2 linked regions of the Tardiphaga sp. vice304 genome follow. The protein of the gene in region 2 interacts with the protein of the main gene of each other region in a pairwise test. Links are inferred from orthologs where the notes say so. Each region holds a gene or a part of one and is shown on either strand. Other genes may lie near its edges. The genes, in order: grpE and FNL56_RS17310.

What was found.
Region 1: the proteins of FNL56_RS17310 (region 2) and grpE interact in binary tests that used the Escherichia coli proteins (3 or more experiments, as listed by UniProt). The link is inferred for Tardiphaga sp. vice304 from one-to-one orthologs.

The regions. Positions count from the first base shown.
Region 1 is NZ_CP041402.1:435,624-450,082, forward strand. Bases 10,848-13,762 are described here. They hold grpE (nucleotide exchange factor GrpE), read left to right. Parts: upstream 10,848-11,965; coding sequence 11,966-12,559; downstream 12,560-13,762. Other genes in these bases: hrcA (heat-inducible transcriptional repressor HrcA), read left to right, coding at 10,848-11,876; pncA (bifunctional nicotinamidase/pyrazinamidase), read right to left, coding at 12,754-13,467; FNL56_RS02050 (hypothetical protein), read left to right, coding at 13,603-13,762. Also shown: FNL56_RS01980 (ATP-binding protein), read right to left, coding at 1-511; FNL56_RS01985 (hypothetical protein), read right to left, coding at 673-1,143; FNL56_RS01990 (YifB family Mg chelatase-like AAA ATPase), read right to left, coding at 1,299-2,837; FNL56_RS01995 (sensor domain-containing diguanylate cyclase), read left to right, coding at 3,012-4,046; gshB (glutathione synthase), read right to left, coding at 4,186-5,127; FNL56_RS02005 (YraN family protein), read right to left, coding at 5,161-5,583; rsmI (16S rRNA (cytidine(1402)-2'-O)-methyltransferase), read right to left, coding at 5,570-6,517; FNL56_RS02015 (penicillin-binding protein activator), read left to right, coding at 6,751-7,950; radical SAM family heme chaperone HemW, read right to left, coding at 8,005-9,165; rdgB (RdgB/HAM1 family non-canonical purine NTP pyrophosphatase), read right to left, coding at 9,155-9,796; rph (ribonuclease PH), read right to left, coding at 9,906-10,631; more of hrcA, read left to right, coding at 10,788-10,847; more of FNL56_RS02050, read left to right, coding at 13,763-14,459. UniProt on the Escherichia coli protein: Participates actively in the response to hyperosmotic and heat shock by preventing the aggregation of stress-denatured proteins, in association with DnaK and GrpE. It is the nucleotide exchange factor for DnaK and may function as a thermosensor.
Region 2 is NZ_CP041402.1:3,641,839-3,656,362, forward strand. The notes cover bases 4,278-7,257. They hold FNL56_RS17310 (Nramp family divalent metal transporter), read right to left. Parts: upstream 6,471-7,257; coding sequence 5,085-6,470; downstream 4,278-5,084. Other genes in these bases: FNL56_RS17305 (arginyltransferase), read left to right, coding at 4,278-4,780; FNL56_RS17315 (hypothetical protein), read left to right, coding at 6,646-6,858; FNL56_RS17320 (BrnA antitoxin family protein), read left to right, coding at 6,936-7,253. Also shown: FNL56_RS17285 (AMP-binding protein), read right to left, coding at 1-1,312; FNL56_RS17290 (DUF6163 family protein), read right to left, coding at 1,377-1,853; hemB (porphobilinogen synthase), read left to right, coding at 2,029-3,093; FNL56_RS17300 (RDD family protein), read left to right, coding at 3,373-3,912; more of FNL56_RS17305, read left to right, coding at 4,004-4,277; FNL56_RS17325 (MFS transporter), read left to right, coding at 7,361-8,596; FNL56_RS17330 (TRAP transporter substrate-binding protein), read left to right, coding at 8,777-9,910; FNL56_RS17335 (TRAP transporter small permease subunit), read left to right, coding at 10,054-10,719; FNL56_RS17340 (TRAP transporter large permease), read left to right, coding at 10,716-12,590; FNL56_RS17345 (ArsR/SmtB family transcription factor), read left to right, coding at 12,792-13,148; FNL56_RS17350 (MFS transporter), read left to right, coding at 13,145-14,341. UniProt on the Escherichia coli protein: H(+)-stimulated, divalent metal cation uptake system. Involved in manganese and iron uptake. Can also transport cadmium, cobalt, zinc and to a lesser extent nickel and copper. Involved in response to reactive oxygen.

The sequences.
Region 1 (14,459 bases), 3.2 Mb from region 2 along the record:
TGCCGTTCGGCTCGGTGGCAAGCTCGCCCTGCTCTTGCACATCCATGGTGAAGGCGCTGCCGAGCAGTTCGTCGCGCGACCGCGCCGCCAGCTTGCAATAGGCGTCGTTGGCAAAGCTGATGCGGTCGTTGGAGTCGCGGATTACGATCAGGTCGCCTTGCGCCTCGAACAGATAGCGCGCGTGCTGTTCGGCTTCCTGCAGTTCCCAATTGCGATCGACCAGCGATTCATTATGTGCCGCGAGCAGGCGCAGCCGCCTCGCCATGAAGCGCAGCTTCATGCTCAAGGTCGCCAGCGCCACGCAGGCGACCGCGAACAGGAAGCTCGCGCCGATCGCGAAAGCGTGCGGATCGTAGCCGGAATTCTCCGCCGTGCTGCCGGCAATGAAACCATAAGCGCCACCGAACGCGGCCGAGAACATCAGGAAGCTGCGGACCGCGGCCACCAGCCGGGGATGGCGTCGCGCAAAGCGGCGCCACCGAGCCTTGATCCGAAAAACCCGTCCTGTCACCGATCCACCCCACCTGCCGGCATCGATGGGCCGGCCTCCGCGCGCACGCGGGACACGGCGCACGGACTTGGGGACAATGGGCGGATGACCTTGCCAAGTGCTTGCGGAGCGCAGCCGCCGCTACCAACCGATGACAGGGTGGTTAGCGATTGGCTAACGGGCTACAGCGCGGCCTGCGCCATCCGGCCGTGGCCGGCACGGGCGGCGACGATCAGGGCCGCGGCATCGCGCGGCGTGAAGCTGCGGGACTGCACGAAGATCCGGTAGTCGGCGTCGCCGTCGCCGGACAGATAGATCACCGGCGCGGTCGCGGTTGCGGCGATGGCCGGGGAAATCGCGATGAAGCGCGTCGCGGCGGTGACGGCGCAGGCGCCCGCATCCGCGCTGTCGATATCATCGACCATGGCAAAGTCTGCGGCGTCGGCGCTGTCGACGATCTGCACCCGCACGGTCGCCTGGCCGGGATCGTCGGTGAAGGCGACGTAGCTTGCCGCCTGCCACGGCACGGTCGCCAGCTGCACCGAGCCTTCGGCGGTGGCGATACAGGGATGCGAGGCCGCGAAATCGCTGCGCGCAAAAACCGCGGCCAGCAGCAGCGGAAGGGTGGAAGCCAGAATCTTCAAACGCAACATGACGCGGCACTCGCCCTTGGCCCCGGAAATGCGGGCTATGGTGAGCGAAGCGTAAAGGAAACTCGTTACCATCGAGTTGACGGTAACTCCGCCTCAACCTCGATCGGGTTGCCCTCGCAAGCGGTGGTGCATTCCACAGGTCGCGTGTTCCGGCGTTACGCCGCGCGGCGGGAATCGTCGGCGAGCGCGCGGTACGACAGCGATTCGGCGAGATGCAGCCGGCCGATCATGTCGGCGCCGTCGAGATCGGCGAGCGTGCGGGCGACGCGCAGCACGCGATGATAGCCGCGCGCAGACAGTTTCATGGTGACGGCGGCATCGCGCAGCAGCGCCAGCCCCGCCGCATCCGGCTGCGCCACCGCTTCCAGCACCGCGGCCGGTGCCGTCGCATTGGTGCGGATGTTCCTCAGCCCCGCCGCGGCATAGCGCGCCGCCTGGATATCGCGCGCGGCTTTGACGCGGGCGGCCACTTCGGCGGAGCCTTCGGCCGGCGGCGGCAGGATCAGGTCGGCGGCGGTCACGGCCGGCACCTCGATGCGCAGATCGATGCGGTCCATCAAGGGCCCGGAAATGCGCGATTGATAGTCTCCGGTGCAACGCTCGATGCGGCCGCGGTGGCAGGCGTAGCCCGGCTCGAAGGCGTGGCCGCAGCGGCACGGATTCATCGCCGCGACCAGCATGAAGCGCGCGGGATAGGTGACGCGGTGGTTGGCGCGCGACACCGCGACCTCGCCATTCTCCATCGGCGCGCGCAGCGAATCCAGCACGCGCGGATCGAATTCCGGCAGTTCGTCGAGAAACAGGACGCCGTGATGCGCCAGCGAGATTTCGCCGGGCCGGGCGCGCATGCCGCCGCCGGTCAGCGCGGCCATGCTCGCAGAGTGGTGCGGCGCGCGGAATGGCCGCCGCGCGGTCAGCGCGCCGTCCTTGATCTCGCCGGCCACCGAGGCGATCATCGATACTTCCAGCAATTCGGTCGGCGACAGTGGCGGCAGGATCGACGGCAATCGCGCCGCCAGCATCGACTTGCCGGCGCCGGGCGAGCCGGCCATCAGCAAATGATGGCCGCCTGCCGCGGCAATTTCCAGCGCGCGCTTGGCGCTCTCCTGGCCCTTGATATCGCGCAGGTCGAGTAGCGCGGTTTCGCGCTCATACATTTTCGGCTGTGGCCGTGACAGCACCTGGGTGCCCTTGAAATGGTTGGCGAGCTGGATCAGCGAGGAGGCCGCGATGATCTCGATATCGGGGCTCGCCCACGCCGCCTCGGCGCCGCAGGCGGCCGGGCAGATCAGGCCCTCGTCGCGCGCATTGGCGCCGATCGCCGCCGGCAGTACGCCCGCGACCGGCGCGATCGACCCGTCGAGGCCGAGTTCGCCGAGCACCGTGAAGCCGGCCAGGGCGTCGGCCGGAATCGCGCCGATCACGCCCATCAGCCCGAGCGCGATCGGCAGGTCGTAATGGCTGCCCTCCTTCGGCAGATCCGCCGGCGCCAGATTGACGATGATGCGCCGCGCCGGCAGCGCCAGCCCGGAGGCGACCAGCGCCGCCCGCACCCGCTCGCGCGCTTCCGACACTGCCTTGTCCGGCAGCCCGACGATCAGGAAATTTGGCAGGCCGGGCACGACCTGGACCTGAACGTCGACGGCGCGGGCCTCGATGCCCTCGAATGCGACGGTAGATACGCGCTGTACCATCTCAAGCTCCCCAGCCAAGGCAATAGTAACCGAAGGTTGCGGGTTGGCAAGAACGTTGAGTGAACGTTCAGAGATTGGTGCGGCGCGGAGTCGCGCGATCATTTTGTAAAGATTTTGTTAAAGCGGCCATGCGACGCTCGCCGGACAATAGCACCTCCCTGAAGCCCTACTGAAATGTCCGATCCATTGCCCAGGCCTTCGGATACCGCCGGTGACGCCGAGCTGATTGCTTCCCTGCGGGAGCAATTGGCGGCGCAGAACGCGTTGATTGCCGAGCAAGCCGCCTCGCTCGCGCACAGCCAGAAGATCTTCGATCGTTCCTCCAAGGCGGCCCGGATCGGGGTCTGGGAATGCACGCTGGCCGATGAATCGCTGGTCTGGACCGACGTCGTCTACGATCTCTTCGACCAGGAGCGCGGCACGCCGCTCGACCGCGCCGTGACGCTGCAATGCTATCCGGAGGAGTCGCTGCGCGCGCTGAGCCAGGCGCGCAACCAGGCGATCGAGGACCGCACTGGCTTCAGCCTGGAGACCGAGATCGTCACCCCCCGCGGCAACCGGCGCTGGATCCGGATCACCGCCACGGTGGAATGCGTCGATGGCGTCGCGGTGCGGATCTTCGGCATGAAGCAGGACATCACCGAAGAGAAGATCATGGCGGACCGCAACCGCTACCTCGCCGAGTTCGACGCCATGACCGGGCTGGCGAACCGCAGCCGGTTTCAGGCGAAACTGGCCGAACTGGGCGCCATCCGGGCGACCAAGCCATTCGGTGCGCTGCTCTTGATCGACCTCGACGAGTTCAAGTCGGTCAACGACAGTTGCGGCCACGCCGCCGGCGACGAGTGCCTGCGCGAGGCGGCTGAGCGCATCGGCGACATCTGCGCCGGCGCTGACCTCGTGGCGCGGATCGGTGGCGACGAATTCGCCGTCATGCTCGGAACGCAGCTTTCTCTTGCAGATATATCGCAGATCGCCGCGGCGATCGTCGCGGAGATGGAACGCCCGGTGCTGTTTCGCGGTCGCCCGCTGCAGCTCGGCGCCTCGGTCGGCGTCGCAATGGTCGACGACTGCACGCCGACGCAGCTATTCGCGATGGCCGATGCCGCGCTCTACGCCGCCAAGAACGCCGGCCGCGGCACGTTCCGGATCCACCAGCCCGGCTCCGGCCAGCGCGCCAGCCGACCCTGCCAGCCTCACGCCGCCTGAGGCGGCGCGGCGTGCGCCGCGACGGGACGACCACCGGCTCCCGATTCCGTGCGTACCCGCATATTCACGTTTATCGGCGTTGCGATGACGCTGCTTCTTCACCCTCCCCTTTTGAAGGGGGGGGGAGGCGGCGATCTACTCAGCGACGCTTCGCTTCCACGACGTCCCAGAACTTCGCCGCGACGTTCGGGCCGCCGAGCTTGGCGATGGCGCGGATGCCGGTCGGTGACGTGACATTGATCTCGGTGAGGTGGCCATCGATCACGTCGATGCCGACGAACAGCAGACCGCGCTCGCGTAGTGCGGGTCCCACGCGCTCGCAGATCTCGCGCTCGCGCGGCGACAGCTCGGTCTCTTTCGCCGCCCCGCCGCGCACCATGTTGGAGCGCAGATCATCTTCGGCCGGCACGCGGTTCACGGCACCGGCGAATTCGCCGTCGATCAGGATGATGCGCTTGTCGCCGTGCTTCACTTCCGGGAGGAAGCGCTGGATCACCCACTGCTCCTTGAAGGTGACGGCGAACATGTCGTAGAGCGAGCCGAAATTCATGTCCTGCGGCAGCACGCGAAACACCGCAGCGCCGCCATGGCCGTGCAGCGGCTTCATCACCACCGCGCCGTGCTCTTTCCGGAACGCGTTGATCTCTTCCATGTCGCGCGAGATCAGCGTCGGCGGCATCAGATCCGAAAAGCCCATCACGAAAATCTTTTCCGGCGCGTTGCGCACGCTCGCCGGATTGTTGACCACCAGCGTCTTGGGATGAATCCGCTCCAGGAGATGCGTCGAAGTGATGTAGGCCATGTCGAATGGCGGGTCCTGCCGCAGCAGCACCACGTCAAAACTTTCCATCGCGGTGCGGACGGGTTCGCCGAGCGTGAAGTAGTCGCCTTCGGCGTCGCGCACGGTCAACTTCTGCACCGGCGCCACCAGATCATTGCCGCGCAGCGACAGTCGGTCCGGGGTGTAATAGGACAGCGCGTGGCCGCGCTTCTGCGCCTCCAGCAGCATCGCGAAGGTCGAATCGCCCTTGTGGTTGATGCGCGCGATGGGGTCCATCTGGACGGCGATGTTCAAGGGCATGGGGTCAGTCCGGGGTTGTGATCGGGGCGGGGGTCAGCAGCTGGCGTCGAATGCCGCTAACAGATGGCGTGGCAGGTGGCCGGGCGCAATCATCATGACGTCGAAGCGCAGCTCTAATTCGGCATGTTCGGGATGGGCCTGTAGCCAGGCCGAAGCAGCGTCGCTGATCCGTGCCTGCTGCCGCGGCGTCACGGCATAGGCGGCTTCATCGAGCGTGGCACGGGCCTTGACCTCGACAAAGGCGATCAGGTCGCGTTTGCGGGCGACGATGTCGATCTCGCCATAGGGGGTGCGAAACCGTCGCGCCAGGATGCGATAGCCCTTGGCCAGCAGCATCGCCGCGGCGCGGCTTTCGGCGGAGAGGCCGGTGTTGAACGCGGCGACGCGCTCGGGCGCGGCCGCCTTCTTGACCTTGGGCGCGGCCTTGGCAGGCGCGGCGTCGTCAGTCTTCGCCATCGCCGCCTTCCTTCTGGATCTCCAGGGCGCGGGCATAGATCTCGCGGCGCGGCCGGCCGGACAGTTCGACCGCATTGGCCACGGCATCCTTGACGCTGTCATGCTGCAGCGAGGCGCGCAGCAAGGCGTCGAGGTCGTCGGTGGTCATCGCCTGCGCGCCGGCCTCCGGCGGGCCGATCACCAGCACGAACTCGCCGCGGGTCTCCAGCTCGCCGGCGACCGCAGCTAGTTCTGAGATTTTGGCGCGCCGCACCTCTTCATGCATCTTGGTGAGTTCGCGGCAGATCGCGGCGTCGCGCGTGCCCATGATGCCGGCGAGATCGGCCAGCGTGTCCTGCACCCGGTTGCCGGAATCGAACATCACCAGCGTGGCGTCGATTCGCGACAGCTCGGTGAGCCGCGCGCGGCGCGCCATCTGCCGCGACGGCAGGAAGCCTTCGAAGAAAAACCGGTCGGTCGGCAGCGCTGCCACGGCTAAGGCTGCCAGCACCGAGGACGGGCCGGGCAGGGCGATCACGCTGAAGCCGGCGGCGGCGACCTCGCGCACCAGCTTGAAGCCGGGGTCCGAGATCAGCGGCGTGCCCGCGTCCGACACCAGCGCGATGGAGGCGCCCTGCGCCAGCTTTTCCAGGATTTTCGGCCGCGCCTGTTCGGCATTGTGCTCGTGATATTGCTTGAGCTGGCCCGAGATCGAATAGCGCTCGGTCAGCCGGCGCGTGATCCTTGTGTCCTCGCAGGCGATGATGTCGCAGCCGGCGAGCGTCTCCAGCGCGCGGATCGTGATGTCGCCGAGATTGCCGATCGGGGTGGCGACCAGATGCAGTCCGGGCGCCGCCTTCGGCGCGGTCAGCAGATGGCCGGCAATGGCGAAGGTCCGGCCGGCGGAGGCCGGGACGTCGTCGGGCGGGGTGGTTGGAAGCGGTGTGGGATGCATCCCGGCAATGTAGAGCGAAATGCCGGGTAAAGGCAGCCCTCTCGGTGGCCCGCCCGAAAGAGGCCATTATGCCGGCGTTCATCTCCGCTATGCCAGAAACGGACGGTTACGGGGTAGGGCTGAACATACGCTTTTGTTTTGGTTAACTAATCACCGACAATATATCTGAATCCGGCGCCATTCCGATGGCGGCGGGGGATGGCCGACCGCGGTCGGCCAAGAGAAGAGTAGCGATGGCCGATCCGTTCATTCCCATAACCCCGCGCATGGGCGCGACCCGGCGGACGGCGCTCGGCCTGCTGCTCGGCACCCCCCTGCTCGGCGCCTGCGCCGGCGTGCAGTCATCGCTGACCAGCGGTTTCGGCGGTCCGGCCACGCCGGCGGGTCCGGCCCAGCAGCCGCTGGCCGTCGGTACCGGCCAGGTCAAGGTCGGGCTGATCCTGCCGCTGTCGGCGTCGGGGAATGCCGGCGTCGCCGCGCAATCGATGAAGAACGCCGCCGAAATGGCGCTGGCGGAATTCCAGAATCCCAATATCCAGCTTCTGATCAAGGACGATGCCGGCTCGGCGCAGGGCGCGGGGCAGGGCACCCAGCAGGCGCTCGATGAAGGCGCCGAGATCATCCTAGGCCCGCTGTTCGCGCTTTCGGTGCCGGCGACCGCCAATCTGACCCGCGCCCGCAACGTGCCGGTGATCGCCTTCTCGACCGACGCCAGCGTCGCCGGGCGCGGCGTCTATCTCCTGAGCTTCCTGCCGGAATCCGACGTCAACCGCATCGTCGATTATGCCGCCGGCACCGGCAAGAAATCCTTCGCCGCGATGCTGCCGGAAAATGCCTATGGCAATGTGGTGGAAGCCGCCTTCAAGCAGGCCGTGGCGCGCAAGGGCGGCCGCATCGTCGCCTTCGAGAAATATGGCGCAGACCGCTCGGCGGTCGCGGGCCGCATTGCCGCGGCGCTGGGCGGGGCCGACGCGCTGTTCCTGGCCGACGACGGCGACGCGGTGGTCGCCACCGCCGACGCGCTGACCGCGGCCGGCGCCAATCTGCGCAACATCCAGTTGCTCGGCACCGGCCTGTGGGACAATCCGCGGGTTTTCGCCAGCGCGTCGCTGCAGGGCGGTCTCTATGCCGCGCCCGATCCGGCGGGCTTCCGCGCCTTTGCCGGCCGCTACCGCACCAAATTCGGCGCCGAGCCGGTTCGTACCGCGACATTGGCCTATGACGCGGTGGCGCTGGTCGCCGCGTTGGCGCGTACCCAGGGCGGCACGCGCTTCGCGCCGGACGTGCTGACCAATCCTTCAGGCTTCGCCGGCATCGACGGCCTGTTCCGCTTCCGCTCCGACGGCAGCAACGATCGCGGCCTCGCCGTCATGCGCGTGGCCAGCGGTAGTGGGCAATCGGTGGCCGGTTCGCCGAAGAGTTTCGGGGCGTAGGTTGCTCCCTCTCCCGCTTGCGGGAGAGGGGACGCGAGTCGCTGACAGAACGAGTTACGCCGCCAGGTCCGCGACCACCGCATCGAGCACCGGAAAGCCCTCCTGCGTCACCCGCAGGCGGCCGTTGTCATCGACCACGATGGCGCCTTCGTCGCGCAGGATGCGGATGCGGTCGGGATCGAGGGCGCGGCCGGACAACGCCTTGTAGCGCGCGGGGTCGATGCCTTCGCCGAGCCGCAGCCCCATCAGCAAAAATTCGTCGGCGCGTTCTTCGCTGTTGAGGATATCGTCGGTGATGACGCCGTGGCCGGTGGCCTCGACGCGCATCAGCCAGGTCTCCGGGCGCTTCTCGGTGGCGATGGCGTGGCGCAGGCCGTCGATATCAAGCCGGCCGTGCGCGCCGGGGCCGACGCCGGCATATTCCTGACCGCGCCAGTAGACGAGGTTGTGCTTGCACTGCGCGCCGGGGCGCGCGTGGTTGGAAATCTCGTAGGACGGCAGCCCCATCTGTGCACAGACATCCTGCGTCACGTCGTAGAGAATGCGCGACATGTCCTCGTTCGGGGTCTTCAGCTTGCCGGCGGCGTGCAGGCCGAAGAACGGCGTGCCTTCCTCGATCGTCAGCTGGTACAGCGACAGATGTTCGGCGGCCTCGGAAATCGCCAGCTTGAGCTCACTGGTCCACATCGCAGCGGTCTGGTCGGGTCGCGCATAGATCAGGTCGAACGAATAGCGATCGAACACGCTGCGCGCGATCGCGACCGCGTCCAGCGCCTCGCGCGCGCTGTGCAGCCGGCCGAGCGATTTCAGCGAGGCGTCGTCGAGCGCCTGGACGCCGAGCGAGACGCGGTTGACGCCGGCGTCGCGGTAGCCGCGAAACCGCGTGGCATCGACCGAGGTCGGATTGGCCTCCATTGATACTTCAACGTCGGGGGAGACACGCCAGTGGCGGCCGATCGATTCCAGAATGGCGCCAACCGTCTTCGGCTGCATCAGCGAGGGCGTGCCGCCGCCGAGAAAGATCGAGGTCACTTCGCGGCCCGGCGTGCGCGCCGCGGTGGTCGCGATCTCGCGTTCGAACGCGCGGGCAAAACGCTCCTCGTCGATCGGCTGATGCCGCACATGGCTGTTGAAATCGCAATACGGGCACTTCGACAGGCAGAACGGCCAGTGCACATAGACGCCGAAGGCGGGCTGCAGTCCCTCAGCTTGGATCAAGGCAGATCTCCGCGAGTTTGACGAAGGCTTTTGCGCGATGCGACAGGCCCTGGCCTTGCGGCGGCAGGCCGTGCTTTTCGATGGCGGTCATTTCGCCGTAGGTCCGGGTATGGCCGTCGGGCTGGAACGAGGGGTCGTAGCCGAAGCCGGCGTCGCCGCGCACCGGCCACACCAGCGTGCCATGGGCATGCGCCTCGACCTGCTCGAGATGGCCGTCCGGCCAGGCGACGCACAGAGCGGAGACGAAATGCGCCTTGCGCCGGTCGGGCGTGGTGGCGCCGCGCTCCTGCAGCAGGCGCTCGATCCGCGCCATCGCGGCCGCGAAATCCTTGCTCTCGCCGGCCCAGCGCGCGGAAAGGATGCCCGGCGCGCCGTCCAGCGCATCGACGCAGAGGCCGGAATCGTCGGCAAAGGCGGGAAGGTTTGCGACGTTAGCTGCGGCAATCGCCTTGATGGCCGCGTTGGCCTGGAAGGTGTCGCCGGTCTCGTCGGGTTCGGCGAGGCCGAGCTCGCCGGCCGATACCGCCTCGATGCCATAGGGCGCCAAGAGTTCGCGCATCTCGGCCAGCTTGCCGGGATTATGCGTGGCGATCACGAGACGGCCGGTGATTCGGCGATGCTGGGCCATGGGAGAATCTTAGTCCGTAGCCCGGATGGAGCGAAGCGCAATCCGGGGCCAGCGTGCATGGGGTGAATGGAATCCCGGATTTCGCTTCGCTCCATCCGGGCTACAGCAGTCAGGTGACTGCCATCTTCTGCAAATCCACAAGCCGGCCGATGCCCTTTTGCGCCAGCGCCATCAGCGCCAGAAACTCGTCCTGCGAGAACGGCGTCTTCTCGGCGGTGCCCTGCACCTCGATGATGCGGCCGTCGCCGGTCATGACGAAATTGGCGTCGGTGTCGGCCTCGGAATCCTCGGCGTAGTCGAGGTCGAGCACCGGCGTGCCGTTGTAGATGCCGCAGGAAATCGCCGCGATGTTGTCGCGCAGCACCTTGTCGCCATTGCCGTTCTTGAACATGTTGCGGCCCTTCATCCAGCCGATGCACTCGGCCAGAGCGACCCAGGCGCCGGTGATCGAGGCGGTGCGGGTGCCGCCGTCGGCCTGGATGACGTCGCAATCGATGGTGATCTGGCGTTCGCCGAGCGCTTCGAGATCGACCGCGGCGCGCAGCGAGCGGCCGATCAGGCGCTGGATCTCAACGGTGCGGCCGCCCTGCTTGCCGGAGGCGGCCTCGCGCCGGGTGCGTTCCAGCGTGGCGCGCGGCAGCATGCCGTATTCGGCGGTGACCCAGCCGCGGCCCTGACCCTTGAGCCATGGCGGCAAGCGCTCTTCCAGCGTCGCCGTCACCAGCACATGGGTGTCGCCGAACTTCACCATGCAGGAGCCTTCGGCGTATTTCACCACGCCGCGTTCCAGCGACACGGCGCGCAGTTCATCGGGCGCACGACGGCTTGGCCGCATGGGAAAATCCTTCTCAAATCGTCAAAAACGTAGATTGGCGTGCTTTTAGGTGGGTGGGGCGGCGGCAGCAAGGGCGCCGCAGACCTTCTGCTGCAATGGGTGCTTGTAAGTCGGGCTCCGGAGCGACAAATTAGGGTCCATCACAGGAGTTGCCCCTTGGCCCATCACGATCCGATCGGCCTGATCTCGCCGCATGCCGGCCTCGCCCAGCTCAACGAGCGCTCGCGCGAGATCTTCCGCCAGATTGTCGAAAGCTACCTGGCTACCGGCGAGCCCGTGGGCTCGCGCAATATTTCGCGGCTGATCACGGTGCCGCTGTCGCCGGCCTCGGTCCGCAACGTGATGTCGGACCTCGAACAGCTCGGCCTGATCTATGCGCCGCATACCTCCGCCGGCCGGCTGCCGACCGAGCTGGGGCTGCGCTTTTTCGTCGATGCGCTGATGCAGGTCGGCGACCTCACCGAGCCGGAGCGGCAGTCAATCCAGGCGCAGCTCAGTTCCGCTGACCGTCCGCAATCGGTCGAGACCGCGCTCGGCGAGGCGCTGACGCGGTTGTCCGGCCTGACGCGCGCCGCGGCGGTGGTGCTCACCGCCAAGTCCAATTCGCGGCTCAAACACATCGAATTCGTCCGCCTGGAGCCGGAAAAGGCGCTGGTGGTGCTGGTGGCTGAGGACGGCCAGGTCGAGAACCGCGTGCTGGTGCTGCCGCCCGGCGTGCCGTCCTCGGCGCTGACGGAGGCGTCGAACTTCCTCAATTCGCGGATTCGCGGCCGCACCTTGGCCGAGGCCCGGCTGGAGCTGGAGACTTCGCTGGCGCAGAACCGTGCCGAGCTGGATCAACTGACCCAGAAGGTGATTTCCGCCGGTATCGCCAGCTGGTCCGGTGGCAATAATGACGAGCGCCAGTTGATCGTGCGCGGCCAGGCCAATCTGCTGGAGGATCTCCATGCCCTGGAGGACCTCGAGCGGGTCCGGTCGCTGTTCGACGATCTGGAGAGCAAGCGTGAGGTGATCGACCTTCTGGGCCGCGCCGAGACCGCCGAGGGCGTGCGGATCTTCATCGGCTCGGAAAATAAACTGTTCTCGCTGTCGGGCTCCTCGACCATTATCGCGCCGTACAGCGACGGCGCCGGCCATATCGTCGGTGTGCTCGGCGTGATCGGGCCGACGCGGCTGAATTATGCCCGCGTGATCCCGATGGTGGACTACGCCGCGCGCATCGTCAGCCGCATGCTGGGCGGCTGACCGGCTGGTTAAGCTTGATTTTTGCCCTGCAAACCACGATATCCGGCGCAGCACCCCACAATTCGAGCGTTTTTTGAGAAGGCAGCGTGATGACTGATTCCAACGGGTCCAACGAGCATCCCGAAAAGCAGGCCCAGCCCGCCGAACCGGTGGTCTCCAAGCCCTACATCATGCCGGACGATCCGGAGCCGAACTCGGTGGAGGCCTTGACCAAGGAAGCCGCTGAATCGCGCGACAAGATGCTGCGCACGCTGGCGGAGATGGAAAACCTGCGCAAGCGAACGCAGAAGGAGATCGCCGACGGCCGCACCTATGCGATCACCAATTTCGCCCGCGAAGTGCTGGATATCGCCGACAGCCTGCAGCGCGCGCTGGATGCGCTGCCCGCCGAGACCAAGGCCCAGGCCGAGTCCGGCATCAAGGCACTGATCGAAGGCGTCGAACTCACCGAGCGTTCGCTGCACAACACGCTGGAAAAGAACGGCGTCAAGAAATTCGATCCGGCCGGCGAGAAGTTCGATCCGAACTTCCAGCAGGCGATGTACGAAGTGCCGGATACGTCGGTGCCCGCCGGCACCGTGGTGCAGGTCGTGCAGGCCGGCTACACGATCGGCGAGCGCGTGCTGCGCCCGGCCCTGGTCGCGGTGTCGAAGGGCGGCGCCAAGACCGCCGCGTCGGAGTAATCGCTACAAAACGCGTGCTTTCTTCCCCTCCCCCTTGCGGTCTGGCGGACGAATTCGTCCGCCATGGGTGGCCGGCCGAAGGCCGGTCGGGTGGGGGGCCACAAGCGCCGTCGCCCGCGACACCCCCACCCCCGACCCCTCCCCGCAAGGGGGAGGGGAGCATTGCCTCCGTCGCGCGGGATGATACTTAGCTTCTATCCCACCAGATCCGCCGACTGAATCCGCTTCACGCCGGCTTTGGTCATGTCCGCCCAGGCCTTGGCCAAGGAGCCCTGCGTGTCGATGCCGCGGCAGGCGTCTTCGATCACATAGACGTCGAAGCCGGCCTTGCGGGCATCCAGCGCCGACCATGCTACGCAGAAATCGGTGGCCAGCCCCGCCAGAAACACCCGCTGCAGTTTTCGCGCCTTCAGATAGCTGGCGAGGCCGGTGGCGTGGCCGTCGGCCTCGTTGAAAGCCGAATAGCTGTCAGTGTCCTTATTGTAGCCCTTGCGCAGCACCAGCCCGGCCTGCGGAATCGCGAGGTCTTTCGACAGGCTGGCGCCGTCGGTGCCCTGCACGCAATGGTCCGGCCACAGCACCTGCTTGCCGTATTTCAGGTCGATGGTCTCGAACGGCTTCTTGCCGGCGTGCGTTGACGCGAACGACGCGTGGCCCGGCGTGTGCCAGTCCTGCGTCAGCACCACGTCGGGGAATTTCTTCGCCAGCGCGTTGATCACCGGGACGACCTTGTCGCCGTCCTTCACCGCCAGGCTGCCGCCCGGCAGAAAGCAGTTCTGCACGTCGATCACCAAGAGCACCGAGGTGCGATCGAGGCTGATCTTGCCGGCGGCCCACAGCGCCTTCGGCGCCATCGCCAATGCTGCGGCCGCGCCCATCCCTGCAACAAGCTGACGTCTGTCGATCATGCTGGCTCTCCCCTGTCGGATAGCGCAGCAAATCACCTCGCCGCGGTGCCGTAAAGATCGCCGGGCCTGCAGCGCGGCGCAACAGCTTGTTAACGGCGCGTCACTAGCGTTTTCACAGTTCCGCGGGACGCCGCCATGACCATCCAGATCGAAGCTGAAACCCGCACCAAGCGGAAGGATCCGGCCATCGCTGCCGCGGTATTGCCGTGGCTGGCGCTGGCCTTGCTGTTCGCCGCCGCGCTGTGGCTTCGCCATGCGGTGGCGGCGAATACCGATGTGAGCTGGTTGCTCACCGCCGCCGGAAAAATGCTGTCCGGCGGGCGGCTCTATGTCGATGTGATCGAGACCAATCCGCCGATTGCGGTGCTGGCCTATCTGCCGGCAGTGTGGCTGGCTGGGGCGCTCGGCGTGCAGGCAGAGATCGTCGTCGACGGTCTGGTGTTTGCCGCCATCCTGGGATCCCTGGCCATCGTCGCAAAGATCCTGAGAACCTCTGCGGTCTTGCAGGGCCTGCCGCGCTGGCCGCTGGCGTGGCTTGGTTTTGCGGTACTGGCGATCCTGCCGGCGCAGACATTCGGGCAGCGCGAACATATCGCGGTCATCGTGCTGCTGCCGATGCTGGCTTTGATTGCGCGGCGGATGCAGCAGGAGGCGCCGCGGAGGTGGGCGGTGCTGGTCGGCGGGCTCGGCGCGGCGGTGGCGCTGGCGTTCAAGCCGCAATTCGGGATCGGACTGGGCTGTGCCGTCGCGGCGTCATGTGTTCATGCCCGCAACTGGCGCCTGGTGGCGACGCCGGAGAACCTGCTCGCCGTGGCTTTTGCGGCGCTGTATCTGGCCGGCACGGTCGTGCTGTATCCGGAATATGTCACGGTGATCCTGCCGCTGCTGCGCGACGTCTATTTGCCGGTCGGGTTGTCGCTATCGGAAATGCCCGACCGGCCGGCGATGTCATTGTGGGCGATTGCGATCCTGGCGGCCGGACTGCTTGGCCG
Region 2 (14,524 bases):
CCGCAGGATGCGCCATCAAGGCGTCCTCGACTTCGCGCGGATAGATGTTGAATCCGCCGGAGATGATCATGTCCTTGGTGCGGTCGACGATGTAGAAATAGCCGTCGGCATCTTTCACCGCGACATCGCCGGTGTGCAGCCAGCCGCCGCGCAGCGCTTCCTCGGTCGCCTCCGGCCGCTTCCAGTAGCCATCCATCACCAGCGAGCCGCGTACGCAGATCTCGCCGGGCTGGCCCAATGCCACTTCGCGCATCTCGGCATCGAACAATTTGACCTCGACCATCGCATTGGCGCGGCCGCAGGAGCCGAGGCGCCCGGGCTTTGCATCGTCATGATCGATCTTGCGCATCGTGGTGATGATCTGCGGCGCTTCGGTCTGGCCGTAGAGCTGCACGAAGACATTGCCGAAGATTGCGATGCCTTCGCGCAGCCGGTCCGGCGACATCGGCGCCGCGCCGTAGACGATCGTCTGCAGGCTGCTGAGGTCGTATTTTTCGCGCAAGGCCGGCGCGTCGATCAGCGCATAGATCAGCGTCGGCACCAGGAAGGTCGCGGTGATCCTGTCCTCCTGCACGGCCCGGCAATAGGTCTCAGCGTCAAAACCCTGCACCAGCCGGCTGAAGCCGCCGCGCAGCATCACCGGAAACAGCGTGATGCCCGCCGCGTGGCTGATCGGCGTCGCGGCGAGATAGCGGATCTCGGCCGGCCAGTCCCAGTCCGCGACGATCGCCAGCGACATCGCCACCAGCACGCGGTGCGGCAGCATCACGCCCTTGGAGCGGCCGGTGGTGCCGCCGGTATAAGCGAGGAAGGCCGTGTCGCCGAACGCGCTGTCGTCGACCAGCGGCGCCGGCACGGCGTCCGGCAGCTCGGCCAGCAGGTCGCGCGCGCCTTCCAGCGCGCCGAAGGAGAGAAGATGCTTGAGGCCGGGGACGCGCGCCTGGATCGCCAGGCCGCGCGCGGCAAACTTGCCGGCCTCGACGATCAGCGCGTCGATTTCGGCGTCCTCGACGATGAAGGCATGATCGTCTTCCGCGGCCATCGGATGCAGCGGCGTGTAGCGCAGCCCCATCACCATGCAGGCGGAAATCGCCGCCCAGGCGTCGGCGCGGTTGCCGGACAACACACAGAGTGCGTCGCCCTTCTTGAGGCCGATCGATCGAAACAGCGTGATGAAGCGGGCGACGACATCGCCGAACTCGCGGTAGCTCCAGCGCACGGTGCCATCGGCCAGCGCGGGGCGATCGCCGTGGCGCGCGATGGCGCTGACGATCAGGCTGCCGGCGGTGCCGCCGGAATAAAGCGGGTTCATGGAAACCTCCCTGGATTATCAAGCACGGCCTTCTGCGAGGCCTGTCGTGCGGCAGCGACGGTACCTATGGCGGCCGTTCGCGGGCGGCCATCCAGGCCAGCGCCAGATAGGCGGCGAGAAATACCGCCTGCAGTCCGACGATCACCAGATTGCCGCCGTAGATATTGGGGAACATCAGCTCGATCACACCCATCGAGACCACGGTGGTGAGCCAGACCACCGCCCCCCACGGCGTCGCCAGCCACAGCCCGACGGCGCCGACCAGTTCGATGACCGCGAAATAGACCGTGGCCGTCTGCCAGGCCATGGTCTGCACCTCGAAGGCCTCGTCCTCGGTGCCGACGAAGCCGGTGACCTGCGCCCAGTGGTACAGGCCCTGGGCCATCGAGATCACGGCCATGATGCGCAGAAACAGCACCAGCCGGCGGGTCCAGACGTTCTCTTCGGAGATTTCGCGGGTCGAGGAGATCGCCGCGACCGACATCGCCAGATCCCGCGACGAGATGTCCCGCGAGGTGTCGCGTGCGGCGGGCTCAGACATGCCGCGGCCGTTCGGGAGCGGGAACTGGAGAGATGGTGCGAGTCATGGCTGGTTTTGTGGGCCTTCGGGGCCGCAAAATCAATCACCCAGCCATTCCATGATCGCGGTGACGAAACACCGGTCACATGCTAGAACTAGAAAAAGTCGAATTCGAAAGTTCGGGAGAGACGGCATCATGGCGATCAAATTCGGGCGTCCCATCGACCTGCGTGAGCCCTCCCCGCGTCCCTCCGTCTACACCGCCCCGTCGCTCGATCTCGTCAGCCGGCCGCGCCGCAACCGCAAGTCGGAATGGGCGCGCCGCATGGTGCGCGAAAACGTCCTCACCACCGACGACCTGATCTGGCCGTTGTTCGTGATCGACGGCGACAACAAGCGCGCCGACGTCGCCTCGATGCCCGGCGTGCAGCGCCTGACGGTCGATCAGGCGGTGCGCGACGCCGAGCGCGCCATGAAGCTCGACATTCCCTGCATCGCGCTGTTTCCCTATACCGAGGCCTCGCTGCGCGACGATATCGGTTCGGAAGCCTGGAACGGCAATAATCTGGTCTGCCAGACCGTGCGCGCCATCAAGAAGGAATTTCCCGATCTCGGCGTGCTGTGCGACGTGGCACTCGACCCCTTCACCAGCCACGGCCATGACGGCCTGCTGCATGACGACGGCCGGATCCTGAACGACGAGAGCGTCGCCGTGCTGGTGCGCCAGGCGCTGGTGCAGGCCGAGGCCGGCTGCGACATCATCGCGCCGTCCGACATGATGGACGGGCGGGTCAGTGCGATCCGCACGGCGCTCGATGCCGCCGGGTTCCTCGACGTTCAGATCATGGCCTATGCCGCGAAATACGCCTCCGCCTTCTATGGCCCGTTCCGCGACGCGATCGGCTCGGCCAAGATGCTGACCGGCGACAAGCGCACCTACCAGATGGACTCCGCCAATTCCGACGAGGCGATCCGCGAGGTCGAGCTCGATCTCGCCGAGGGCGCCGACATGGTGATGGTGAAGCCCGGCATGCCCTATCTCGACATCGTCCGCCGCGTGAAGGACACCTTTGCGGTACCGACCTTCGCCTATCAGGTGTCCGGCGAATACGCGATGATCATGGCCGCCGCCAACAACGGCTGGATCGACGGCGACCGCGCCATGATGGAAAGCCTGCTCGCCTTCAAGCGCGCCGGCGCCGACGGCGTACTGAGCTACTTTGCGCCCGCCGCCGCCGAGAAACTGCGCCGCGAGCGCTAGCCGCGGCTTTTTTCTTCCTTCTCCCCTTGTGGGAGAAGGTGACACGGCCGAAGGCCGTGACGGATGAGGAGTTGCCAGGCTCAGAGCTTGTGGCTACCCCTCACCCGTCTCGACCCGCTACGCGGTTCAATCCACCCTCTCCCACCTAGCGAAGCGAAGCTTCGCGCGGGGGAGAGGGAAGAAAGAGCCGGCTCTCCTCTGCAACGATGCCGGCGTCTTGCGCCGGGGTTCGCCGATATCCATTTGTCAGGACTGCGATGGTGCAGGCGGAGAACCGTGATGTCCGACAACAATTCGAACACCACCTGGCGCAGCGGCCCGCAGCCTGGCGGCGCCTATGATCCGTGGGCGAATCCGCAGCTGTTCAGTGGCGTGCTGACACGGCGCCTTGTCGCCTTCCTGATCGATCTCGTGGTGATCTCCATCCCGGTGGTTCTCGCGGTGATCTTCATCGCGGTGTTCGGGCTGGTCACGCTCGGGCTCGGCTGGGGACTGTTCTGGCTGGTGTCACCGGCCACGGTGATCTGGCCGATCCTGTATTACGGCATGTCGCTCGGCGGCCCGCATTCCGCCACCTGGGGGATGCGGACGATGGATTTGCAGATGCGAACCTTCACCGGCACGCCGGGCTACTTCCTGCTCGGCTGCGCGCATGCGGTGCTGTTCTGGGCCTCGATCTCGTTCCTGACGCCCTTGGTGCTGGTGGTCGGCCTGCTCAATGGCCGTCGTCAGCTGTTGCACGACCTCGTGCTCGGCACCGTGGTCGTCAACAATTCCGCCCAGGCGCGGATGGCGCAGCCGGCAGGCCGGACCTATTGAACGATTATATTCGGCAAAGCGGCCGACGGATTGACCGTCGGCCCGGGCAGCGCGATGCTGGCACCACCTGCTTCGGAGACTGACGCCAACCGTGACCCAGCACTCCCGCGACACTCCGCAATTCTACCTGACGGCGCCGTCGCCCTGCCCTTATTTGCCGGGCCGGCACGAGCGCAAGGTGTTCACCCATCTGGTCGGCGACAAGGCCGGCGATCTCAACGACCTCCTGACCCATGGCGGTTTCCGGCGCTCGCAGTCGATCGCCTATCGCCCGGCCTGCGACCAGTGCCGCGCCTGCGTCTCGATCCGCGTGATCGCCAATGAATTCCGCCCGTCGCGTAATTTCAAGAAGGTGATGGCGCGCAACAGTGACATCATCGGCGAGCAGCGCAGCGCGGTGCCGACCTCGGAGCAGTATTCCGTGTTCCGCGCCTATCTCGACCAGCGCCACCGCAATGGCGGCATGGCCGACATGACCGTGCTGGACTACGCGATGATGGTCGAGGACAGCCATGTCGAGACCAGGCTGATCGAATATCGCCGCCGCGGTCCCGACAGCGGCATCACCGGCCGCGGCGGGGATCTGATCGCCGTAGCGCTGACCGACGTGCTGACCGACGGTCTGTCGATGGTGTATTCGTTCTTCGAGCCGGCCGAAGAGAGCCGCTCGCTCGGCACTTTCATGATCCTCGACCACATCGCCCGCGCGCGCCGGCTCGGGCTGCCTTATGTCTATCTGGGCTACTGGATCGAAGGTTCCAAGAAAATGGACTACAAGGGCCGCTATCTACCGCAGCAGCGGCTGGCGCCCTCCGGCTGGATGCGCGTCGATGCCGGTGGCGAGAGCATCAGCGAGCCGCAAGAGTGATCCGTAGCCCGGATGAAGCGCAGCAAAATCCGGGGGCCAGCGTTTCAGCGGATAGATGACTTACTAAATGATTCCATTATTTCATCACCAGCGAATCTTGGATTCGCTATCGGCCCAGTGGATCGGGACGATATCTACGGCCTCACCTTTGTGCTCCTGTTTGGCTGCTGCCACGGCCAATGCCCTGGTCCTGTGAACCACTGCACTGGGATAACGGTAGTTGTCAGTCCCTTCATCTTTTGCGTGCGGAATTGGCTTGGGCAGTTCTCTCGTTTAATCAGCCGGCCCCGGATTGTCATCCGGGCTACCCCAACACGAAATCGAACACCAGCTTCAGGTTCAGCGCGATGATGATGGCCGCGGTCAGCGCAGCCAATGCGGTGACCCAGCGCGGCGCGACGAACGGGCCCATCTTGCTCCGGCTTGCGGTGAACAGGACCAGGGGCACCACGGCGAATGGCAGTTGCAGGCTCAGCACCACCTGGCTGAGGATCAGCAACTGCCCGGTCGCCTTCTCGCCGTACCAGATCGTCACGCCGACCGCCGGGACGATCGCGATCATCCGCGTGACCATGCGGCGCAGCCACGGCGCCATGCGGAATTTGATGAATCCCTCCATCACGATCTGACCGGCCAGCGTCGCGGTGATCGTCGAGTTCAATCCGCAGCACAACAGCGCGATGCCGAACAGGGTCGGCGCCAGCGTCGAGCCGAGCATCGGCGCCAGAAAGGTGTGGGCCTGTTCGAGCTCGGCGACATCGTGGCGGCCGGCCTTGTGGAAGGTGGCGGCCGCGAGGATCAGGATCGAGGCATTGATGGTCAGCGCCAGACACAGCGCGATGGTGGAATCCCAGGTCGAAAGCGTGATCGCTTCCTTCTTCTCCGCGACGCTGTCGCCATAGCCGCGGGTCTGCACGAGCCCGGAATGCAGATAGAGATTATGCGGCATCACCGTCGCGCCGAGAATGCCGAGCGCGAGGAACAGCATTTCACGATTGTGCAGAATCTCGGTGGTCGGCGCGAAACCGCGGATCACCTCGCCCCAGTTCGGATCGGCCATCGCGATCTGCACCGCGAAACACGCCGCGATCACGCCGAGCAGCGTCACCACGAAGGCCTCGATCCAGCGGAAGCCGAACGCCTGCAGGGCCAGGATCAGGAACACGTCGGCCGCCGTGATGACGACGCCGATCTCGAGCGGAATGCCGAACAGCAGATTGAGGCCGATGGCAGTCCCGATCACTTCGGCCAGATCGGTCGCGGTGATGGCGATCTCCGCCGAGATCCACAGCAACCACGACACCGCGCGCGGAAAGGCGTCGCGGCAGGCCTGCGCGAGGTCGCGCCCGGCGCCGACGCCGAGCCGCGAACACAGCGACTGCAGCACGATCGCCATCAGATTGGAGAGCAACGCGATGGTCAGAAGCGCGTAGCCGAATTTTGAGCCGCCGGCGAGCGAGGTCGCCCAGTTGCCGGGGTCCATATAGCCGACCGCGACCAGATAGCCCGGCCCGAGAAACGCCAGCAGCTTGCGGAAGAACGAGCCGTTCTTGGCGACCTTGACCGAGGCGAACATGCCCAGCAGCGAGGGATCGCCACGCGCGGTACGCCAGCCGCCGGGCTTACCGACCACCTCGGTGGGCAGCGGATTCGTAGGATCGGCGGGAATGGCGGGGGCTTTGGCGTCCATCGCAAAAGGATGGCGGAAATTCCGGCTTATTGCAACTCATTTGCAACTGCATCTGCGTGACCGACCTTCGGATTTCGATTCGATGCCCGACCAGATGATCCTGCATCCTGGGCACCTGGCCCTGATCGAGATCAAAAGCTGCTAGAACGCTCACAACAGGAATCGGAGCACCACAATGAGCGGCAAGACCTACCGGGCGAAGCGATCGCTGACCATCGATCTGGAATATGACACGGCATTCCCGATCGCCGAGGGCGCGACCTATACCGACGACGGCACCACCATCTTCAACGATTACGTCTGTGATGAATTGTTCGAAGCGACCAGCCCCGCCCCCGGCGCGGTCCTGGTCAGCCATCCCGACGCCCGCCGGTCGCGGAAGAACTGAGAATTTCGACGCGAGGTGCAGCGGCAAGGTTCGTCCGATCAGTCTGCGACGCGCACATGCGAAGGAGATGAAGCGCCATGTCAAAGAAACCCAAGTTCGACCCAGCGATCCATGACGAGAACCCGGACTGGACGGCAGAGGATTTTGCACGGGCGCGGCCGGCATCCGAGTTACCCCCCGAGATTCTGGCACAGTTCAAGAACATGGTCGGCCGGCCCCGGATCGAGAACCCCAAGGTGCCGGTCAAGCTGCGGCTCGACGGCGACGTGCTCGAGGCGCTGCGCGCGACGGGTCCGGGATGGCAAACCCGGATCAACGACATGCTGAAGTCGAAAATCAGCCGCGGCAAGGTGAAGTTCGAGACGCCGGCGCCGCCGAAGAAGAAGCGGGCCTAGCTGGACAAGCACGATTCTCGATCAAAGGCGATTGCTACCGGTTCGGTAATCGGGTGGCCGCGAGCCTGCCCGGCGCGGCAGGGTGCGAGCAACAGATCGGATCCGCCATGCCCTTGCCCCCTCGCCTGCCCGCTACCTTCAACCGCCTCGCCTGGTCGAACCTCGCGGCGCAATCGGCCGAGCAACTGGCGCTGGCGGCGGCGCCGATCGTCGCGGTGCTGCTGCTGGGCACAGGCGAGGGCCAGACCGGCCTGTTACAGACCGCGCTGACGCTGCCCTTCGTGCTGTTCGCGATCCCCGCCGGCCTGCTTGCCGACCGCATCTCGCGGCGCGTCCTGATGGCGTCGGCAGAGGCGATGCGCGCGGCCTCGCTGCTGACGATCCTGGCGCTGATCTGGTCCGGCCTGCTGACGCTGCCGTGGCTGGCGCTGCTCGGCTTTGTCGCGGTGTGCGGCACGGTGGTCTACAGCGTCGCCGCGCCCGCGCTGGTGCCGTCGCTGGTCGCATCCCCGCAACTCGCCGCGGCCAATGCGCGGATCGAACTGGCGCGCACCATCGCCTTTGCCGGCGGACCGGCGCTCGGCGGCGTGCTGGTCGGGCTTGTCGGCGCTGCACCGGCTTTCGGCGTTGCGGCGGCGCTGTCGATCGCAGCCGTCCTGTTGCTGTCCGGCATCCACGAACCTGCTCGCGCGCGCGTCATACGGCGGCGACCGCTGCAGGACATCGCAGAGGGGCTGGCCTTCGTCGCCCGCCATCCCTTGCTGCGGCCGGTGTTCGTCACCCAACTCATCTTCGGTGCCGCCGCCTTCCTCATCCTGGCGGTGTTCGTGCCCTACGCCGTTCGCCATCTCGGCCTTGGCGCCGTCGGCATCGGCGCCGTGCTTTCGATGTATGGCGGCGGCATGGTGATCGGTGCGCTATTGGCCACAAGGGTGATGCGGCGGCTGCCGTTCGGCCTCTGCATCGCGCTCGGGCCGGTCACCGGCCTGGTTGCCTCGCTGGTGATGGCGCTGACGACATGGATCGCCTCACCGGTGCTGGCCGGGTTGAGCTTCTTTCTGCTCGGCGCCGGTCCGATCCTGTGGGTGATCGCGACGACCACGCTACGGCAGTCGGTGACGCCGCCCAGCCTGCTCGGCCGCGTCTCCGCCATCAACATTTTAAGCTATGGCGCGCGCCCGATCGGTGCCGGCCTCGCGGCGGTGGTTGGCGGGTACTACGATGCGGAAGCCTGCCTGTACCTCGCCGTCGCCGGCTTTGCCTGGCAGGCTGTCGTCATCCTGACCTCGCCCGCCGTCGCGCTGGACCGGCAGCCGGAGATGGTCGGCGAGGCATCGGCCTAACGCGCACGACAGATAGTTCGACTATCACTACCGCACCGCAGCAGATTTGATAGTTCAAGTTCTCCCGCGTCGAAGCGTCGCAGACAGGCGAACAATCTTGCCAAACCCGGACGCAGGCCTTTGTCTGGCCAGCAAGCAAAAGGCCGGCCAACCAGGATCGGCTTCACCGGGGAGGATGACATGACCAGCAGGGACACGACTTCCACGCGCCGCCGCTTTCTGAAAACCGCCGCAGCCGGCGCCGCCGCGGCCACGATTACCGCGCCGGCGATTGCCCAGCAGCAGGGCCCGATCAGCATGCGCTGGCAGAGCACCTGGCCCGCCAAGGATATCTTCCACGAATACGCGCAGGACTACGCCAAGAAGGTCAATGACATGACCGGCGGCGACCTGAAGATCGAGGTGCTGCCGGCCGGCGCCGTGGTGCCGGCGTTCGGCCTGCTCGACGCGGTCTCCAAGGGCACGCTCGACGGCGGCCACGGCGTGATGGTGTATCACTACGGCAAGCAGACCGCTCTGGCGCTGTGGGGCTCGGGTCCCGCCTATGCGATGGACGCCAACATGCTGCTGGCCTGGCACAAATATGGTGGCGGCAAGGAGTTGCTGTCGAAGCTCTACGCCTCGATCGGCGCCAACGTCGTGTCCTTCCCCTATGGGCCGATGCCGACACAGCCGCTCGGCTGGTTCAAGAAGCCGATCACCAAGGCCGACGACCTCAAGGGCGTCAAATTCCGCACCGTCGGCATTTCGATCGACGTGTTCACCGGGCTGGGTGCCGCGGTCAACGCTTTGCCCGGCGGCGAGATCGTCTCGGCAATGGACCGAGGCCTGCTCGATGCCGCGGAATTTAACAACGCCTCGTCGGACCGCCTGCTCGGATTCGCCGACGTCTCAAAAACCTGCATGCTGCAGAGCTATCACCAGAACGCCGAACAGTTCGAGATCCTGTTCAACAAGACCAAGTACGACGCGCTGCCGGAAAAGATGCGGGCGATCATTGCCAGCGCGGCAGATGCCGCCGGCCAGGACATGTCGTGGAAGGCGATCGACCGCTACTCGCAGGACTACGCCGACCTGCAGTCCAAGGACAAGGTGAAGTTCTACAAGACGCCGGACTCGGTGCTGCTGAGACAGCTCGAGATCTACGACGAGGTGGTCGCCAAGAAATCGGCGGAGAACCCTCTCTTCAAGGAGATCTCGGAATCCCAGCAGGCCTTTGCCAAGCGCACCACGCAATGGGAGCAGGATACGGTGGTAAACCGGCGCATGGCCTACAATCATTACTTCGGCGCCAACGCCAAGAAGAAGACCTGATGCCGGACTGATCGTACAGACGCATCATCCGGGATGGCGCATTCCGGGTGATGCTATCGTATTGTCTGTAAAGTTCGGGCCTTTCTACCCTCCCCTGGAGGGGAAGGGTGAAGAAGCACTGCTCTCGTGAAATGGCCTGCCCCATGAATGCCCAGCGCCTCCTGCACACGATCGACGGCATCAGCACCTTTGCCGGCAAGGCGGCCGCGTGGCTGATCATGGGGCTGATGACGCTGGTCTGCGTCGAGGTGTTCAAGCGCTACATCATGAACATGCCGACGGCGTGGATCTTCGACGCCTCGAACATGATGTACGGCTCGCTGTTCATGCTGTGCGGCGCCTATACGCTGGCGCAGAACGGCCATGTCCGCGGCGATTTCCTGTACAGCTCGATGCGGCCACGCACCCAGGCTGCCCTCGACCTGGTGCTGTACATCGTCTTCTTCCTGCCGGGCATCGCCGCGCTGGCCTATGCCGGCTGGGACTATGCCGGCGATAGCTGGCGCATCCGCGAACATTCCAACGTCACCGCCGACGGGCCGCCGGTCTATCATTTCAAGGCGATGATCCCGCTGGCGGGCGCGCTGCTGCTGCTGCAGGGCGCGGCCGAGATCATGCGCGCGATCATCTGCCTGCGCACCGGCGTGTGGCCGAGCCGACTGAAGGACGTCTCCGAGATCGACGTCGTCGAGGAGCAGCTCGCCGCCAGCGAGCACGTCGACGAGGAGACCCGCCGCAACGCCATCGCGCATGCGCAGGACATCGAGGAAGCCGCCAGGCAGCGCGGCATGGGGGACAGCATCCGATGAGCGATCCGGCACTCGGGCTCCTGATGCTCGGCCTCATCGTGGTAGTGATCATGATGGGCTTTCCCACCGCCTTCACCTTGATGGGGCTGGGGATGTTCTTCGGCTTCTTCGCCTATCACCGGGCCGACCAGCCGTGGGCGGACAATCACATTTTCGACCTGATGGTCCAGCGCACCTACGGCGCGATGACCAATGACGTGCTGATCTCGATCCCGTTGTTCGTGCTGATGGGATATGTGATGGAGAGGGGCGCGCTGGTCGACAAGATGTTCTATTCGATCCAGCTCGCGTTCCGCCGCGTGCCGGGTTCGCTCGCCGTGGCAACGCTGGTGGTCTGCACCTTCTGGGGCATCGCGTCGGGGCTGGTCGGCGCCGTCGTGGTGCTGATGGGCGTGATTGCATTCAACCCGATGCTGAAGGCGGGCTATGACGTGAAACTCGCGTCGGGCGTCATCACCGCCGGCGGCACGCTGGGCATTCTGATCCCGCCCTCGGTGATGATCATCGTCTATGCCGCGGTGGCCGGTCAGTCCGTCGTCAAGCTCTATGCCGCCGCGATGTTTCCCGGCTTCTTTCTGGCCTTCCTTTATCTGGTCTACGTCATCGGCTGGGCGTTGCTGAACCCGAAGATCGCGCCGAAGCTGCCGGAAAGCGAGACCCGCGTGCCGGTGCGGCCATGGGTGCGCGAGCTGCAGCAAAACTATTCCCTCCGCATGCTGCCGGCGCTGCTCGGCGCGGCCGTGGCGCCGTCGAAGGCGATGGCGCTGAGCATCGACGGCGCGCGGTTGCGCTATGGCGACCTTCTGAAAAATCTTGGCTTCGCGCTGGTGCCGCTAGTGCTCGCCGTGGCGACGCTGTGGGCGACGTGGTGGTTTGTCGTGATCCATCAGCAGCCGGACGTGCAGTCCGCGACCGTCATCGAGGCCACCGAGCGGATGCGATCCCCCGAGGCCCTGCCCTCTTCCGGCGAGCCGGCGGAGGAGAAGCTCGAGGAGCTCGGCGGCGGATCGTCGTCGGACGCGCGCGACAATGCACCGGAAGTGCTGCAGCAGATGGGCAGCGCCGATCTGCAAAACGAGGCATCGAAGGCGCCGGCCTATGCCGGGCCGCCGCCGCAATTCTACAGCTGGTTCGCCTTCATCGCCGCGGTCTCCGCGCTGCTGCTGTTCTATTACTACTGGACGATGGGCGCCGAGCAGTTCGAGGTGCTGCGGCTCCTGACCATCTCGGTGATGCCGCTCGGCATTCTGACGGCCGTGGTGCTGGCCGTGATCCTGCTCGGCATCACCACCGCGACTGAATCCGCCGCGGTTGGTGCGGCCGGCGCATTCCTGCTGGCGTTCCAGGCGCGTACGCTGGACTGGAAGCGCACCAAGGAGGCCGTGTTCCTCACCGCCAAGACGACCTCGATGGTGTGCTGGCTGTTCGTCGGCTCGGCTTTGTTCTCGGCGGTGTTCGCCATCCTCGGCGGCCAGGCGCTGCTGGAAGGCTGGGTGCTATCGCTCAACCTGTCGCCGATCCAGTTCATGATCCTGTCGCAGGCGATCATCTTCGTTCTCGGCTGGCCGCTGGAATGGACCGAGATCATCGTGATCTTCGTCCCGATCTTCCTGCCGATGCTGAAGCATTTCGGCATCGACCCGATCCTGTGGGGCGTGCTGGTGTTCGTCAACCTGCAGGCCGCCTTCCTGTCGCCGCCGGTGGCGATGTCGGCCTTCTACCTGAAGGGCGTGGCGCCGCCGCATGTCACGCTGAACCAGATCTTCTCCGGCATGATGCCCTATATGCTGATCGTCATCCTCTGCATGGTGCTGATGTATCTGTGGCCCGGCCTGACGCTGTGGCTGCCGAACTATCTGTACGGCAGTTAGAGCTTCCACCGAGGCGAGGCGGGGCCGGCTCGCCTCCGTTCGCAGAACCCTGGCAAGCCGCCCATGCGACGATGACATCCATCGTCTCATGCGGCGATTCGGATTTGTCGCGTCGCGCAGTCAACGATCCGGTATAGGCTTTGTTCGAATATTCTAGAAATATCGTTTGACGAACAGACCTGCCGCCGCCAGATTGCGCCGATGAAAGTCGATGATGCCGCCGCGAAACTCGAAGCACTGGGCAACCCGACGCGGCTGCGGATCTATCGCGCGCTGGTCCGCGCCGGCGCTTCCGGCCTGGCGGTCGGGCGCTTGCAGGACCGGCTGAAAATCGCGCCGTCGACGCTTTCGCATCACATCAAGACGCTGGTGGTCGCCGGTCTGATCACTCAGGTGCGCGAGTCCACCACGCTGCTGTGCCATGCCAACTATGCCGTCATGAACGGTCTGGTGGATTTTCTGGTCAGCGAATGCTGCGCCGATGCGCGCGAATGCGACAGCGGCACGCCAATAAGCGCCAAGCTGCGGATGTCCCTGACCATGAAGCCGCCTCAATGAGCCCGCGCCAGCTTCCGATCATCCTGGCCCTGGGCACGACCCAGACGCTGGCCTGGGCGTCCAGCTACTATCTCCCCGCCATTCTCGCCGATCCGATCGCGCATGATCTCGGGATTTCCAGCAACTGGCTGTTCGCGGCGTTCTCCGCGTCGCTGGTGATCTCGGCCCTGCTCGGCCCGCGCGTCGGCCGGCAGATCGATCTGTTCGGCGGCCGCCAGGTGCTGTCGGCCTCCAACATCATTCTGGCAGCCGGGCTCGCCGTGCTCGGCCTCGCCGGCTCGATCCCGGTTCTGATCGTGGCGTGGCTGCTGCTCGGAATCGGCATGGGGCTCGGGCTCTATGACGCCGCCTTCGCGGCGCTGGGGAGAATCTACGGCAACGAGGCGCGGCGCTCGATCACCGGGATCACGCTGCTGGCAGGCCTCGCCAGCACCGTCGGCTGGCCGTTGACGGCCTGGGGCCTGTCGACGATCGGCTGGCGCGAGACGTGTTTTGCCTGGGCAGCGGCGCATATTCTGCTCGGCCTGCCGCTCAACCTGATCTTCCTTCCCGCCATCAAGGGCGCCAAGGCCGCGGCCGTGACCGCGATCAAGCCGCAGGTGCCGATCGACCGCACCATGGTGTTGCTGGCCTTTGCCTTTGCCGCGGCATGGACCGTCACCGGCGCGATGGCGGCGCATCTGCCGCGCATCATGGAGGCCGCCGGCGCCACGCCGCTGCAGGCGATCAGCGCCGGCATGCTGATCGGGCCCGCGCAGGTGATCGCGCGGATCTTCGAGGCCGGTTTTCTCAGCCGCTATCATCCGCTGCTCTCGACGCGGCTGGCGTGCCTGACGCATCCGCTCGGCGTCGGCATCCTGGCGCTGTTCGGCGGCGGCGCGGCCGGCGTGTTCGCGCTGTTTCACGGCGCCGGCAACGGCGTCCTCACCATCGCGCGCGGCACGCTGCCGCTGGCGATCTTCGGGCCCAGAGATTACGGCTATCGCCTGGGGCTGCTCGGCGCGCCGTCGCGGATGGCGCAGGCGGCAGCCCCCTTGGCGTTCGGCCTGTTGATCGACGTGATCGGTAGCCGCGTGCTGATCGTGTCGTCGGCGCTTAGCCTGTCGGCGCTGCTGGCGCTGCTGCTGCTGCGCGCCGTGCCGCAGCGCATCCCGAACACTGCTTCGGGAATTGCGGAACCAGACGCGCGTTAGCCTGGCAGATCGCGCTGAGATCTGCTTCGAAGCGCTTTATTAGCGGCGATCCCGGGAAGTTGCGCAGGTCGTCGCTGCCGATATGCCATGCCGCCCGGAAATAGTCGTCAACGTCGAATAGCAGCGCGCTCTCAAGCGACCTGTGCATCAAGCACAACCTGCTGAACCGATGACTTTTGACAT